DNA from 2 places in the Acidovorax sp. LjRoot74 genome. Region 2 is predicted to be linked to the other one. Evidence: riboswitches for the same ligand, from Rfam matches in the RefSeq annotation. Region 2 holds a riboswitch; the other holds the start of a gene.
What was found. Region 2 has a riboswitch for S-adenosylhomocysteine ahead of metH (methionine synthase). Riboswitches for the same ligand answer to the same signal wherever they lie in the genome.
Positions count from the first base shown of each region.

Region 1 (7,530 bases), 4.6 Mb from region 2:
TCGAACTCTGCGCCGAAGCGAGCGCGCAGTGTGTCCACGTCGGTGAGCGGGATGGATTCAAAGTCCTGCGGGCGGCGTTCGCTGCCGGACTCGAACACCGTCATCGTCTTGGTGCGCAGGTTGATGATGCCGCCGAAGGCCTTGCCCTGGCCCACGGGCCAGGTCATGGGGCAGCAGGGCATGCCCAGCTCGCGCTCGACCTCGTCCATGATGTCCAGCGGGTCGCGCACTTCCCGGTCCATCTTGTTGACGAAGGTGATGATGGGCGTGTCGCGCTGGCGGCAGACCTCGATCAGGCGGCGGGTCTGTGCTTCCACACCGTTGGCGGCGTCGATCACCATCAGGGCCGAGTCCACGGCGGTGAGCACGCGGTAGGTGTCTTCCGAGAAGTCCTTGTGGCCGGGCGTGTCGAGCAGGTTGATCACATGCTCGCGGTACAGCATCTGCATCACCGACGATGCCACCGAGATGCCGCGCTGCTTTTCGATTTCCATCCAGTCGGACGTGGCGTGGCGGCTGGCCTTGCGGCCCTTCACGGCACCGGCGATCTGGATCGCGCCCGAGAACAGCAGCAGCTTTTCCGTCAGCGTCGTTTTACCGGCGTCGGGGTGGGAAATGATGGCGAAGGTGCGGCGGCGCCGGGTTTCGGGGGCGTAGGACACGGGGGGATTCCAAGAGGGCTAGGGCCCGCTGCGGCAAGTGCTGCGGCAGTGGGCGCGACAGGCGCGGAGCGCCGAATCGCGGGATTTTACCGGGCGGGCGCTCTGGAATCTTCGCAGCAGGTATCAGCCTGTAGGGGCCTGCGTGTGGCGGGCGTACATCTTCTGCATGCCGCCGATCCAGCGTTCGTAGTCCTGCCCCTTGTTGCGGAAGTATTGCGCCACCTCGGGGTGGGGCAGCACCAGGAAGCGGCCGTCCAACATGGCCGCCAGCACATCGCCTGCCACCTGCTCGGGCGGCAGGATACCGTCGTGCGAGGCCGATCCGCCGTCCCCCGTGACCATGGCGGTCTGCACCGACTGCGGGCACAGGCAGGCCACGCCCACGCCCTTGCGGCCGTAGGCGATGCGCAGCCACTCGGCAAAGGCCACGGCGGCGTGTTTGGTGACCGCGTAGGGGGCGGATTCGACAATGGTCAGCAGCCCGGCGGCCGAGGCGGTGACGAGGAAGAAGCCTTCGCCGCGCTCCACCATCTCGGGCACCACGGCGCGCGCGGCCCACACATGGGCCATGCCGTGGATGTTCCACATGGCGTCCCACAGCGGGTCTTCGAGTTCGATGCCCCCCGGGCGGCCAAGGATGCCCGCGTTGGAGATGTAGGCGTCCACGCGGCCAAAGCGTTCGCGTGTGGTGGCCACCAGGGCCTGGATGTCAGCCTCTTTCGACACATCGCAGCGCACGGCCAGACCGCCGAATTCTGCCGCCACGGCCTGGGCGGGCTCCAGGTGCAGGTCGGCCACGACCACGGCGCGTGCGCCGTCCTGCGCAAACCGCCGCGCGATGCTGCGGCCGATGCCGCTGGCGCCGCCGGTGACGATGACGACCTTGTCCTTGGGGTCCATGCTGTGCTCCTCGATGGGTCTTTTGAAAGAGCGCCAGTGTCGGGGGCTCTGCCGGCCCCGGCAGCCGCGCAGGTGACATGGGGCTGGCAAGTCCGCAGGCGTGGGCGGGCAGGCGCCGGGCGGCCCCACCCGCAGACCGGGGATGTTTCCCCGCCGGGCACTTGCTTTTATAATCCGCCGATCCGAGGAGCGTTGCAGCGTCCCCAGCACAGGCGGGGCGTGAGGCTCGGAACCATCTACCCGCAACGACGCTCATCCACTTCTCGTGTGGTGAGCCTTGTCACTCCCCCGACCAGTGGTTTTTCAAACATGCTTTGGAGCACACCACCATGAACGCACGCGTCAACGCCCCGGTCAACACCGACTGCATCATTGCCGACATCGGCCTGGCCGATTGGGGCCGCAAAGAAATCCGCATCGCCGAAACCGAGATGCCCGGCCTGATGGCCATTCGCGAAGAGTTCGCCGCCAAGCAGTCGCTCAAGGGCGCCCGCATCACCGGCAGCCTGCACATGACGATCCAGACCGCCGTGCTGATCGAGACGCTGCAGGCCCTGGGCGCCGATGTGCGCTGGGCCTCGTGCAACATCTTCTCCACGCAGGACCATGCTGCCGCCGCCATTGCCGCCACGGGCACGCCCGTGTTCGCCATTAAGGGCGAGACCCTGGCCGAGTACTGGGACTACACCCACCGCATTTTTGACTTTGGCCCCAAGGGCACTGCAGGCGAAGGCCCCAACCTGATCCTGGACGACGGCGGCGATGCCACGCTGCTGATGCACCTGGGCAAGAAGGCCGAGAAGGACGCCTCCGTGCTGGCCAACCCGGGTAGCGAAGAAGAGCGCATCCTGTTCGCCGCCATCAAGGCCAAGCTGGCCGAAGACAGCAACTGGTACAGCCGCAAGAGCGCAGACATCATCGGCGTGACCGAAGAGACCACCACCGGTGTGCACCGCCTGAAGGAAATGTCGGCCAAGGGCACGCTGATGTTCCGCGCGATCAACGTGAACGACTCGGTGACCAAGAGCAAGTTCGACAACCTGTATGGCTGCCGCGAATCGCTGGTGGACGGCATCAAGCGCGCCACCGACGTGATGATCGCGGGCAAGGTGGCCGTGGTGGCGGGCTACGGCGACGTGGGCAAGGGCAGCGCCCAGGCTCTGCGCGCCCTGAGCGCCCAGGTGTGGGTGACCGAGATCGACCCCATCAACGCCCTGCAGGCCGCGATGGAAGGCTTCAAGGTCGTGACCATGGAATGGGCGGCCGACAAGGCCGACATCTTCGTGACCACCACCGGCAACCGCGACGTGATCACCTATGAACACATGGCCGCGATGAAGGACCAGGCCATCGTCTGCAACATCGGCCACTTCGACAACGAGATCCAGGTTGCCAAGCTCGAAGAAAACTGCCAGTGGGATGAGATCAAGCCCCAGGTGGACCATGTGATCTTCCCCGACGGCAAGCGCATCATCCTGCTGGCCAAGGGCCGCCTGGTGAACCTGGGCTGCGGCACGGGTCACCCCAGCTTCGTGATGTCCAACTCGTTCGCCAACCAGACCATTGCCCAGATCGAGCTGTTCACTCACAGCGACTACTACGAAAACGGCAAGGTCTATGTGCTGCCCAAGCACCTCGACGAAAAGGTGGCGCGCCTGCATCTGAAGAAGGTGGGCGCCATGCTGACCGAGCTGAGCGACGACCAGGCCGCCTACATCGGCGTGCCCAAGCAAGGCCCGTACAAGCCCGATACCTACCGCTATTGATGCGCTGAAGGGGCTGCGCCCTTTCCCCCGGCGCAGCGTTGCTGTTCTGGGGCCGGGCAGCGGCGCTTGCGCGCCGTATGCTCATAGCTTGATTGCTATATAAATAATAGCTATCAGGGCGTGATGGTCGCGCGGTAGCGGCTGTTTTTACTCATAAGAAGGATGGGCGCCATGCGCGCAGATGTGTTTTTGGTGGAGCGGGGGCATGCCGCCACCCGCTCGCAGGCCCAGCGCCTGATTGCGTCGGGTGTCGAATGGCGCCTGTCGCCGCTCGCGCCCTGGCAGAAGGTGGCCAAAAATGGCGACGACATCCCAGCGATTGCCGAGGTGCAGTTGCTCGACAGCGCCGAGGCCAAGTACATCTCGCGCGGCGGGCTCAAGCTGGAAGGCGCGCTCGATGCCCTGGGCCTGAAGGTGCAGGGGCTGCGCTGCCTGGATGTGGGGCAGAGCACCGGCGGCTTCACCGATTGCCTGCTGCAGCGCGGTGCCGCACAGGTGATCGGCGTGGATGTGGGCCATGACCAGCTGCATGAGCGGCTGAGGAGCGACGCGCGGGTGGTGTGTGTCGAGGGCGTGAACGCCCGCGCGCTGACGGCCGAAGCGCTGCAGCAGGCCTGCGAACTGGCGCTCTCGGAAGTCATCGAGCTGGAAGAGGACAACGAGACCCAGCCCGAAGCCCCCTACAGCTGGATGCGCAATGGCGGCCAGGTGGACGAGGACTACGACGACAGCGACGATGCCAAGGAAAAAGACATCGAAGCCTTCAAGTCCGAGCGCGCCGAGCTGGCCAAGGCGCGCGCGCAGGGCACGCTGCCGGTGGAGCGCCGCCGCCGCGCCGACCGTGCCGACGTGGACATCACGCCCGTGTTTGGCCTGGTGACGGGCGACCTGTCGTTCATCTCGCTCACGCTGGTGCTGCCCGCGCTGGTGCCACTGCTGGCACCGCAGGGCGAGCTGGTCATGCTGGTCAAGCCGCAGTTCGAGCTGCAGCCGGGCCAGGTGGGCAAGGGCGGTATCGTGCGCGACGAGGCGCTGTACGCCGTGGTCGAGCAGCGCATCCGCGACTGCTGCGCCACCGTGGGCCTGGCTGTGCTGGCGTGGCTGGACAGCCCCATCCAGGGCGGCGACGGCAACCGTGAATTTTTTATCCATGCGAGGAGGGCTGCATGAATGCTGCCAATGCACAGGGCACCGGTTTCCCTGTGAGTTTTGAGTTTTTCCCGCCCAAGACGCCCGAAGGCGCTGACAAGCTGCGCGTGGCCCGCCAGCAGCTGTACGCGCTGCACCCGGACTTCTGCTCGGTGACCTATGGCGCCGGGGGCTCCACACAAGAGGGCACATTTGGCACCGTGCGCGAGATCCTGGCCGAAGGTGTGGGCGCCGCGTCGCATTTCTCCTGCATTGGCGCCACGCGCCAGTCGGTGCGCGAGCAGCTCGCCACACTCAAGGCCATGGGCGTCAAGCGCCTGGTGGCGTTGCGCGGCGACCTGCCCAGCGGCTATGGCGCGGGCGGCGAGTTCCAGTATGCGAGCGACCTGGTGGCCTTCATCCGCGCCGAGACGGGGCGAGACTTCCACATCGAAGTGGCGGCCTACCCCGAGGTGCACCCCCAGGCCCGTTCGCCCGAGGCCGACCTGAAGGCCTATGTGGCCAAGGTGCAGGCCGGTGCGGATTCGGCCATCACCCAGTATTTCTACAACAGCGACGCTTACTTCCGCTTTCTCGAAGACACGCAGCGCCTGGGCGCCGAAGTGCCCGTGGTGCCGGGCATCATGCCCATTGGCAGCTCCACGCAGCTCATGCGCTTCTCGGATGCCTGCGGCGCCGAGATCCCGCGCTGGATCCGCTTGCGCCTGCAGGGGTTTGGCGACGACACGGCCAGCATCAAGGCCTTCGGCCTGGATGTGGTGACCGACCTGTGCGACCAGCTGCGCAGTGCGGGCGTGCCCGCCTTGCACTTCTACACCATGAACCAAAGCGCCGCGACGCTGGAGATCTGTCGCCGCCTGGGGATCTGATGGGGGGGCGCGGCCTGCCGCCGCCACCCTGCCAGGGGCTGGTCTGGCAGATGGCGGTCGCCTGGTTGCTGTGCGCTGCGGCGTTGGCGGTGGCCCTGCCTGCGCAGGCCCAGGGGCTGTCGGCCGAGGCCGATGCGCTGGCCCCCCACCTCTTGACGGTGCCGGGCGAGGCCATGCTGATCGACCCACCGCCACCGCCCCCCCTCCCGCCGCCTGGTGTGGATGCATCCTCCCTGGGGCTGGCCACCCCCGCTGATGAGGTCGGGCTGGCTTCGTGGTACGGGGCGCAGTTCCACCGGCGGCGCACGGCCAGCGGGGAGCTGTTTGACATGCGCGCGCTGACGGCGGCGCACCCCACGTTGCCGTTTGGTTCGCGGGTTTGTGTACGCAGCCAGGCGACGGGGCGGACGGTGGTGGTGCGGATCAACGACCGGGGGCCCCATGTCCGCAACCGGGTGATTGACCTCAGCCGGGGGGCGGCCGAAGCCCTGGGCATGGTTGGCCTGGGGCTCAAGCCGGTAGAGCTGTTTGCACTGGACGAGGACGAGAAGGACTGCCCGGCGGCGCCTTGAAGAGGGCGTTCAGATCGGCGTCTCTAGTGCCCATCGTCCGAAACAGCGCCCCGCGCTGTGCCCCCGGGGGGCGTCAGCCGCCGGATTCGAGGGTGTGCGTGGCGTGTTTGTCCTGCGCCAGCACTTCGGCCATTTGCGGCAGCGCGGTCTTCAGGGCGGCCTTGAGCGTGTAGGGCGGGTTGATCAGGAACATGCCGCTGGCGGGCAGGCCGGGGCGCTTGACGTCACCCGCAGCCGTCTCGACGAGCTTGCTGTTTTTCACCGTGAGTGTGGCGTGCAGCCAGCTTTTGCCGGCCTTGGTGGCCAGGGTCTTGAGGCGGCGGGGCAGGTCGTGCGCTTCGGGGCGCGGGATGATGGGGTACCAGAACGCATAGGTGCCCGTGGCAAAACGCTTGAGCGAGTCGGCCGCCATGTCGAGCACCTTGGCATAGTCGCTCTTGATTTCATAGCTGGGATCGCACAGCACCAGCGCGCGGCGGGCCGGTGGAGGCAGAAATTTCTTGATGCCTTCAAACCCGTCTTCATGCAGCACGGCCACCTGGCGGCCGGCTTCGAGCTGGGCGACATTGCCCGCCAGGGAGCGCAGGTCGGTCGGGTGCAGCTCGAACAGCTTGAGCTTGTCGTGGCTGCGCAGCAAACGCTGGGTGATGAAGGGCGAGCCGGGGTAGACCCGCAGGGTGTTGCCCTGGTTGAAGGCGTTCACCATGTCCACATAGGCTTGCAGGGCCGGGGCGAGGGCGGGCGCGGTGGGGGCAAACAGGCGGGCGATGCCGTCGGCGGCCTCGCCGCTGGTGCTGGCATAGTCGCCGTCCAGCCGGTACAGGCCTGCGCCTGCGTGGGTGTCCAGCACGGTCAGGGCCGCGTCTTTTTCGGTAAGGTGTTGCAAGGCGGCAATCAAAACCGTGTGCTTGAGCACATCGGCATGGTTGCCTGCGTGGAAGGCGTGGCGATAACTGAACATGGCCCAATGGTAACGAGTGCGCCCCCGGGATGGCTTTTTCGTGCTGCCACGGGCGGCCGGGCGGTGCCAGGGGGCGGTTGGGTGTATCTTTCCGGGCCACGGCACTACCCGAGCCGCCGCGATTGCGGTGGGCGTGATGTTTTTGGCAGACAGGTCACCGTTTGTTAGCCATTTGTTTCGAAATCGCCCGCTGCCATGCCGCATGATCGCGCCTGCGGCGGTGCTGGCGCTCCGTTGCGCCCCTGAATCGCCTTCGATACCGCAAGCACGCCACGTCCTTTGACCATGACCGAAAGCCTCCACCAAGCCCCCGCCAGTGGTGTCAGCCATGTCGATGCGCTGCCCCCTGGCACCCGGCTGGCCGAATTCGAGATCCTGGCGCTCCTGGGGGTGGGGGGTTTTGGCATGGTCTACAAGGCGTTTGACCATTCCCTGCACCGCGCGGTCGCCATCAAGGAATACATGCCTTCGGCCCTGGCCGGGCGCTCCGAAGGGCAGTCGCTGTGGGTGCGGTCCTCGTCCGACCACCAGACTTTCCACGCCGGGCTGGCCTCGTTCGTGGGCGAGGCGCGCCTGCTGGCGCAGTTTGACCACCCGTCGCTCGTCAAGGTGTTCCGGTTCTGGGAAGCCAACAACACCGCCTATATGGTG
Region 1 covers NZ_CAXUTI020000001.1:4,858,638-4,866,167, reverse strand. Annotated here, with positions in the region: gene ACSQ3O_RS23105 (peptide chain release factor 3) at 1-662, opposite strand, end outside; gene ACSQ3O_RS23100 (SDR family oxidoreductase) at 786-1,562, opposite strand; S-adenosyl-L-homocysteine riboswitch at 1,741-1,823, shown strand; gene ahcY (adenosylhomocysteinase) at 1,892-3,328, shown strand; gene ACSQ3O_RS23090 (TlyA family RNA methyltransferase) at 3,500-4,498, shown strand; gene metF (methylenetetrahydrofolate reductase [NAD(P)H]) at 4,495-5,346, shown strand; gene ACSQ3O_RS23080 (septal ring lytic transglycosylase RlpA family protein) at 5,346-5,918, shown strand; gene ACSQ3O_RS23075 (23S rRNA (adenine(2030)-N(6))-methyltransferase RlmJ) at 5,992-6,879, opposite strand; gene ACSQ3O_RS23070 (serine/threonine protein kinase) at 7,165-7,530, shown strand, end outside.
Region 1: linked by a shared signal. The riboswitch ahead of ahcY (adenosylhomocysteinase) and the one ahead of metH (methionine synthase) in region 2 are both predicted to bind S-adenosylhomocysteine.

Region 2 (7,530 bases):
CGCCAGCTCTTCCACCGCTGCCTTGTCGCGGGCCTTGTCGCCCAGCGAGAACGGCTTGGCACCGGGGTCAATGTCGTCCAGCGACATGTGCTTGCCCGGCGGTTGCCAGGGCTGCAGGCGCTGCAAGAGGGAAGACGGAGCGGTGGCAAACGGTGAAGGCACGGGCGGGCTCCTGGCAGGGCGGCGCCATGCGCCGGGGGTTTCAACAGGTCCTCAAAGATACCCGCTGTGCGCAGGGGCCTGCTGCCATTGGTCGTGCAGGCCGTCCACCCGCACCACGGCCAGGCGCGCGAGGTCTTCGTCCGCCAGGCCATCGATGCAGCCCACATTCACGCCATACATCTCGCCCATGGGCGTGTCGGTGCCGTGGCCAAACACGCGCACGCCGCAGTGGCGGCAGAAGTAGTGGTGGTTCTTGTGGCTGCCAAAGGTGTAGCGCGTGAGGTCATCCTGCCCCTGCACGATGCGAAAGCCGCCCGGCAGCGCCACGGAGGGCCAGAAGCGGGTGCGGCGGCAGATGCTGCAGTTGCAGCGGTAGGTGGGCTGGGCCAAGTCCAGCGTGGCTTCGACGGCAACGGCGCCGCAATGGCAGGTGGCGGTGTGGGTGGAGGCGGTCATGGCGTGAGTCCTGTGGTGGCGCTGTGGGGGTGGATGGGCATGGTGGCAAACCTTGCGCCCGGCGGCATCCTTTGGGTGAACGATGCCGCGCCCCCCGGTCGGCTGTCAATCCGGGGGCTTCAGCCATGGGCCAGGCGATAGGCCAGCGGCGTCTGCCCCGTGGCCTGCTGAAACGCGCGGTGCAGGCCCGCCTCGCTGGCAAAGCCCAAATCTTCGGCAATGCGCTTGAGGGGCAGGGACGTGTCGCACAGCGCCTCGCCCACCTGGCGCAGCTTGATGCGCCGCATCCACAGCCCGGCCGACAGCCCTGTGTGCGCCTGCACCCGCCGCGCCAGGGTGCGGGGCGACAGGGCCAGCGCCTCGGCCAGCGCGGGCAGGCGCAGCGCGCTGGCAGGGCAGCGCTGTACCCAAAGCAGCGCGCGGCGCAGGGTGGGGTCGGTCACGGCCATCAGGTCGTGCTCGGCGAACGCGGGGTGGGTGGTGCGTGGGCGCGGCAGCATCAGCAACGACTGCAGGTCGCCCAGCGCGGTGGCATCAAGCCGCTGGGCCAGCGCGTGCAGCATCAGCGGCAGGTGGCCGTTGGCGCCTGCGGCGGTGGTGGTGGGGCCGTCTTCCACCAGCGGCTCGTCAAAGCGCCAGTGCACGGCGCCAAACTGCTGCGCCAGCGCCGCGCGCAGCCACCAGGTGGCCGTGGCGCCACGCCCGCGCAGCCGCCCGCTGGCGGCGGCCAGGGCCACACCGGCGCAGTAGCTCCACACCCGCGTACGGCGGGGCAGGGCGCGCAGCGCCGCCACGGCGTGCGCCAGCTGCTGCTGCAGCGCAGGGGCCTGCCAGCCGTCGGGGGAGGACAGCCACAGGCCGGGCACCAGCACTGCATCCACCTCGGCCTGCGCCAGCGCCACGCCGGGCTTGAGGGCCGGGCCCTGCCAGGTGGGCACGGGCTGCAGGTCCACCCCCGCCCAGCAGGTGGTGACCACGGCGCGCTGCGCGCGCAGGTTGGCGGCCCGCGCCAGGTCGGCCGTGGCAAACAGGCCGGCGGGCATGCAGCCGGGGTACAGCAGCAGGGCCAGACGCAGGGGAGGCAAGGATGGCGGGGGCATGGTGACGGTGAGGTGGCAGAAATTGGAAAGAAGTTGTCTAGGCTGGCCATTCTCGCCGCGCCTGCAAATCCCAACAATCCATGGCATCCCCACTGGCTTTGGAGCCCCGCCATGCAGATCACCCAATTGCGCAATGCCACCGTGTTGCTGGAATTCATCTCCCCCGAAGGCCGCCCCGTGGGCCTGCTGGTGGACCCCATGCTGGCGCCCCGGGGCAGCCTGCCTGCGCTGCGCTACCTGGGCGCGGGGCGCCAGCGCAACCCCATCGTGGAGCTGCCCGAGGGCACAGATGCACTGCTGCAGCGCGTGACCCACGCCCTCATCACGCACTGCCAGCGTGGCCACTTCGACCACCTGGACCGGCCGGGCAAGCGCTTTCTGCGCGAGCGGCAGATCCCCGTGCTGTGCATGCCGCGCGATGCGGGTTACCTCGCGCAGCGGGGCCTGCAGGTGCTGCCTCTGGCGGGCACGGGGCGCCAGCCGCTGGTGCTGGGCGGCCACATCACGCCCATCCCCTGCGTGCATGGCCAGGGCTGGGTGGGCCGCCTCATGGAACACGGCCATGGCTACCTGCTGGAGCTGCCAGGCGAGCCCAGCGTCTACCTGGCGGGCGACACCGTGCTCACGCCCACGGTGCGCGACTGCCTCGCGCGCCTGCAGCCCGATGTGGCCGTGCTGCCCGCCGGTGGCGCGCGTTTTGACCTGGGGGCAGAAATCCTCATGGACGCGGCCGACATGGCCGAGGCCGCGCAGCACACCCGGGGCGCCATCGTGGTCAACCACCTGGAGGCGCTGGACCACTGCCCCACCACCCGCACCGCCGTGCGCCAGCGGGCGGAGGATGGTGGCTGGGCCGACCGCCTGTGGGTACCCGAGGACGGCGAGCGCCGCGAATACGCGGCTGTGTAAGCGTAGTTTGCTATGTAAACAATAGCTATAAAGGTATGGTGGACGCGTGGAGAAGCCGCTTCTGACCCATATCTTTCGCCTTCAGCGCGTCACCGCGCCGCCCCTTCCAGCGTGGCGCTGTCCCGCATCAGCGCCACAAACCGCGCCGCGCCCAGGCCCAGGGGCCGCTCCTTGGACCACACCACATCCACCCACAGCGCCGTGCCGTTGCTGAGGTTTTCAAACGGCATCTCCACCAGCGTGCCCGCCGCAATGCGCGGCTGCACCAGTGCACGCGGCTGCCAACCCCAGCCCAGCCCGGCCTCGATCAGGCCCAGCGCCGCCAGGTGGTTGTCGGTGCGCCAGTGGTGGCGGGCGAACACAAAACGCGGGTCGGTCTGCCCCAGGTCGCGGCTGGCCACCACGATCTGGCGCGTGGTGGTGAGGTGCTCCTCTCGCAGCATGGCGCCCTCGGGGGGTTCGCCGCGCGCCTGGGCGGCGGCGCGGGCCCCGGCCAGTACGGGGTGCCCTGGCGCGATCACGGCCACCAGGGTTTCGGTGCCCACCTCCTGAAACCCCTCGCGCCCGTCGATGCTGGGCCGTTCAAACACCAGCGCCAGTTGCGCGCGGCCGCTGTGCAGCAGCGCCAGTGCGTCCACCTGCGGCGCGGCCAGCACCTCAACCTGCAGCAGCGGGTACTCGTGCGCCAGCGCCGCCAGCGGGCCGCGCCAGCGCGCGGCCAGCAGCTCGGGGGCAATGGCCAGGGTCAGGCGCTCCTCCAGCCCCTGGGTGAGCGCCAGCGCCTGGGCGTTGAGCTGCTGCAGCTGCTGGGCCAGCAGCCGCGCCTGGGGTTCCAGCGCGCGGGCGGCGGCGGTGGGGCGGGGCTCGCGGCCGCTGCGGTCAAACAGCTGGATGTCCAGCTCGGCCTCCAGATGCGCCATCGTCATGCTCACGGCCGAGGGCACGCGCGACAGCGCCCGCGCGGCGGCCGAAAACGAGCCCTGGTCGAGCACGGTCAGAAACACCTGCACGCTGTCGGAGTTGAAGGCCATGGCGGTTTGATCTATCAATAAAACTGAAATAAGCTGACTTTATGTGTCAGTGTGGCGAATATAAAGTACCGGCCATGGACAAGACACCCACTCTTTTTGGCCTGCAAGGCGTCAAGCGCCGCGTGATCTACGTGACCCTGTACGAACTGATCGCCATCGGCGCCGCCACGGTGGGCCTGGCGCTGCTCACGGGCCAGGGCGCGGGGCATTCGAGCGTGGTGGCGGTGGCGGCCTCGGTGATTGCCATCGTCTGGAACATCGTCTTCAACTGGGCCTTCGAGCGCTGGGAGGCGCGCCAGCCGGTGCGCGGGCGCAGCGTGGCGCGGCGTGTGGCGCACGCCATCGGGTTCGAGGGCGGCCTGGTCTTCACGCTGGTGCCGCTGTTTGCCTGGTGGTTCGGTGTGAGCCTGTGGCACGCGTTCGTGATGGACCTGGGGCTCATCGTGTTCTTCCTTTGCTACACCTTCGTCTTCAACTGGGTGTTTGACCACCTGTTCGGCCTGCCTGCATCGGCCATGGCAGCGTCGTAGCAACAGCCAGGGCGCGCTTCTTCAAACAATGTCAACCGCCTGCGGGCGGAGGCAGAAGCGCTCAGCCGCCACCCATAATCGGCCCCATGCGAGGGCCGTTTTTATTGCTGCTGCTGCGGGGATTGCCGGGTCGGTGGGCTGGCGTGGCGGTGTCCTGCTGCGTGTTGGCAGGCTGTGCCAGCAACGCCCCCACGCCGCGTGGCGAGGTGAAAGGCGCGCCCACCCAAGCGGCCGAGCTGGCCCAGTCCGACGCCAACCGCATGGCCACCCTGGCCATGCAGGAGAACCTGGACGGCCTGCTGCGCCTGGCCGACAAGCTCTACCGCCGCAACCCCGCCGAATGGCGCAAGGGCACCGCCACCAGCCGCGAGCAGGCGCTGGAGCAGCTGCGCACCGCCGTGTTGCAGCGCCAGCCTTGGGCCCCGCTGCAGGGCCGCCGCGACATCGCTGCCATGGCGCAGGCCCTGGCGCCCGAGTTCGCGGGCGACCGCGTGGCGGCCTTCATTTACGCCACGGCAGACATGGTCATCACCGCCCATGGCGGCAAGACGGAGTTCTTCTTGCTCGACGGCGTGGACGCCCAGCACCTCTACAACGCCGCGCGCAACGTGGAGACCGCCGTCTGGCTGCTCGCCCAGCGCCGCAATGCCCAAGGCCAGCCCCTGCTGCTGGCCGACGAGATCGGCGCCCAGGGCCGCAACCTGAGCTTTGAGCGCGAGTTCGGCAAGATCATCGCGCGGCTGGACCTGCTGGCTGCCTTCACCACCGAAAAGTACCGCCGCGCCGCCATCAGCTATGTGCAGGGCATTGTGGGTGGCACCTTCCTGCAGTTCCTGCCTGTGCGCTGACCCGGTAAAATCCGGGCCTTGCCCAAGGAGCGTTGCAGCGGCCCCACCGCCATGGTGAGGCCGTCAGGCTTGGGCACTCCACAAGCTATTCAAGCCCCACCGCAACGACGCTCACCTGTTTTTCTGCTGCCCCTGCACAGGTGAGTCCTATGTCCGCGTCTGCCCCGTCCCTGCCCCCCATGAAGCTGTCCGGCCTGGAGCCCGTCTCCATTGGCGAGGGCACGCTGTTCGTCAACATTGGCGAGCGCACCAACGTCACCGGCTCCAAGGCGTTCGCGCGCATGATTTTGAACGGCCAGTACGAAGAAGCCCTGGCCGTGGCGCGCCAGCAGGTGGAAAACGGCGCGCAGGTCATCGACATCAACATGGACGAGGCCATGCTCGACAGCAAGGCGGCCATGGTGCGGTTTCTGCAGCTCATCGCGTCCGAGCCCGACATCGCCCGCGTGCCCATCATGGTGGACAGCTCCAAGTGGGAGGTGATCGAGGCCGGGCTGCGCTGCATCCAGGGCAAGGGCATCGTCAACTCCATCAGCATGAAAGAGGGCGTGGAGAAGTTCAAGCACGAGGCGCGCCTCGTCAAGCGCTACGGCGCTGCCGCCGTGGTGATGGCGTTTGACGAAGTGGGCCAGGCCGACACCTACGCCCGCAAGATCGAGATCTGCGAGCGCGCCTACCGCGTGCTGGTGGATGAGGTGGGCTTCCCGCCCGAAGACATCATCTTCGACCCCAACATCTTCGCCGTGGCCACGGGCATCGAAGAGCACAACAACTACGCGGTCGATTTCATCGAAGCCACGCGCTGGATCAAGCAGAACCTGCCCGGCGCCAAGGTGTCGGGCGGCGTGTCCAACGTGTCGTTCAGCTTCCGTGGCAATGACCCCGTGCGCGAGGCCATCCACACCGTGTTCCTGTACCACGCCATCCAGGCGGGTATGGACATGGGCATCGTCAATGCGGGCATGGTGGGCGTGTACGACGACCTGGAGCCCGTGCTGCGCGAGCGCGTCGAAGACGTGGTGCTCAACCGCCGCCCCGACGCGGGCGAGCGCCTGGTGGAGATTGCCGAAACCGCCAAAAGCGGCGCCAAGGACGAAAGCAAGAAGCTCGAATGGCGCGGCACGCCCGAAGCGCCCAAGACCGTGGGCGAGCGCCTTTCCCACGCGCTGGTACACGGCATCACCGACTTCATCGTCGAAGACACCGAAGAGGCCTACCAGGCCATCGTTGCCAAGGGCGGCCGCCCGCTGCATGTGATCGAAGGCCCGCTCATGGACGGCATGAACGTGGTGGGCGACCTGTTCGGCGCGGGCAAGATGTTCCTGCCCCAGGTGGTGAAAAGCGCGCGTGTGATGAAGTCCGCCGTGGCCCACCTGATCCCCTACATCGAGGAAGAAAAGCGCCAGGACGAGCTGGCCGGCCGCGACGTGCGCAGCAAGGGCAAGATCATCATCGCCACCGTCAAGGGCGACGTGCACGACATCGGCAAGAACATCGTCACTGTTGTGCTCCAGTGCAACAACTTCGAGGTGGTGAACATGGGCGTGATGGTGCCCTGCCACGAAATTTTGGCGCGTGCCAAGGTCGAGGGCGCAGACATCGTGGGCCTGTCGGGCCTGATCACCCCCAGCCTCGAAGAGATGCAGTACGTGGCCGGCGAAATGCAGAAGGACGACCACTTCCGTATCAAGAAGATCCCGCTGCTCATCGGCGGCGCCACCACCAGCCGGGTGCACACCGCCGTGAAGATCGCGCCGCACTACGAAGGCCCCGTGGTCTACGTGCCCGACGCCTCGCGCAGCGTGAGCGTGGCGCAGAGTCTGCTGGGCGATGGCGTGGACAGCTACGTGCAGGAACTCAACGCTGACTACGACAAGGTGCGCACCCAGCACGCCAACAAAAAGCAGACGCCCATGTGGTCGCTGGAGAAAGCCCGCGCCAACCGCACGCCCGTCAACTTCAGCACCTACGTGCCGCCCACGCCACGCCTGCTGGGCCGCCGCGTGTTCAAGAACTTCGACCTGGCCGAGCTGGCCAAGTACATCGACTGGGGCCCGTTCTTCCAGACCTGGGACCTGGCAGGCCCGTACCCCGCCATCCTCACCGACGAGGTGGTGGGCGTGGAGGCCACGCGCGTGTTTGCCGACGGCCAGGCGATGCTGAAAAAGCTCACCGAAGGCCGCTGGCTCAGCGCCAGTGGTGTGCTGGCGCTCTACCCCGCCAACAGCGTGGGCGACGACATCGAGTTCTACACCGATGAAACCCGCACCCAGGTTGCCATGACCTGGTACGGCATGCGCCAGCAGACCGAAAAGCAGATGATCGACGGCGTGATGCGCCCCAGCCGCTGCCTGGCCGATTTTGTCGCGCCCAAGGACAGCGGCATTGCCGACTACGCAGGTCTGTTCGCCGTGACCGCAGGCCTGGGCGTGGAGAAGAAGGAGCAGGCCTTTGTGGATGCGCTGGACGACTACTCCGCCATCATGCTCAAGAG
Region 2 covers NZ_CAXUTI020000001.1:223,716-231,245, forward strand. Annotated here, with positions in the region: gene ACSQ3O_RS01035 (PPK2 family polyphosphate kinase) at 1-162, opposite strand, end outside; gene ACSQ3O_RS01040 (GFA family protein) at 214-618, opposite strand; gene ACSQ3O_RS01045 (helix-turn-helix domain-containing protein) at 738-1,718, opposite strand; gene ACSQ3O_RS01050 (MBL fold metallo-hydrolase) at 1,830-2,627, shown strand; gene ACSQ3O_RS01055 (LysR family transcriptional regulator) at 2,717-3,658, opposite strand; gene ACSQ3O_RS01060 (PACE efflux transporter) at 3,733-4,188, shown strand; gene ACSQ3O_RS01065 (hypothetical protein) at 4,275-5,036, shown strand; S-adenosyl-L-homocysteine riboswitch at 5,055-5,156, shown strand; gene metH (methionine synthase) at 5,177-7,530, shown strand, end outside.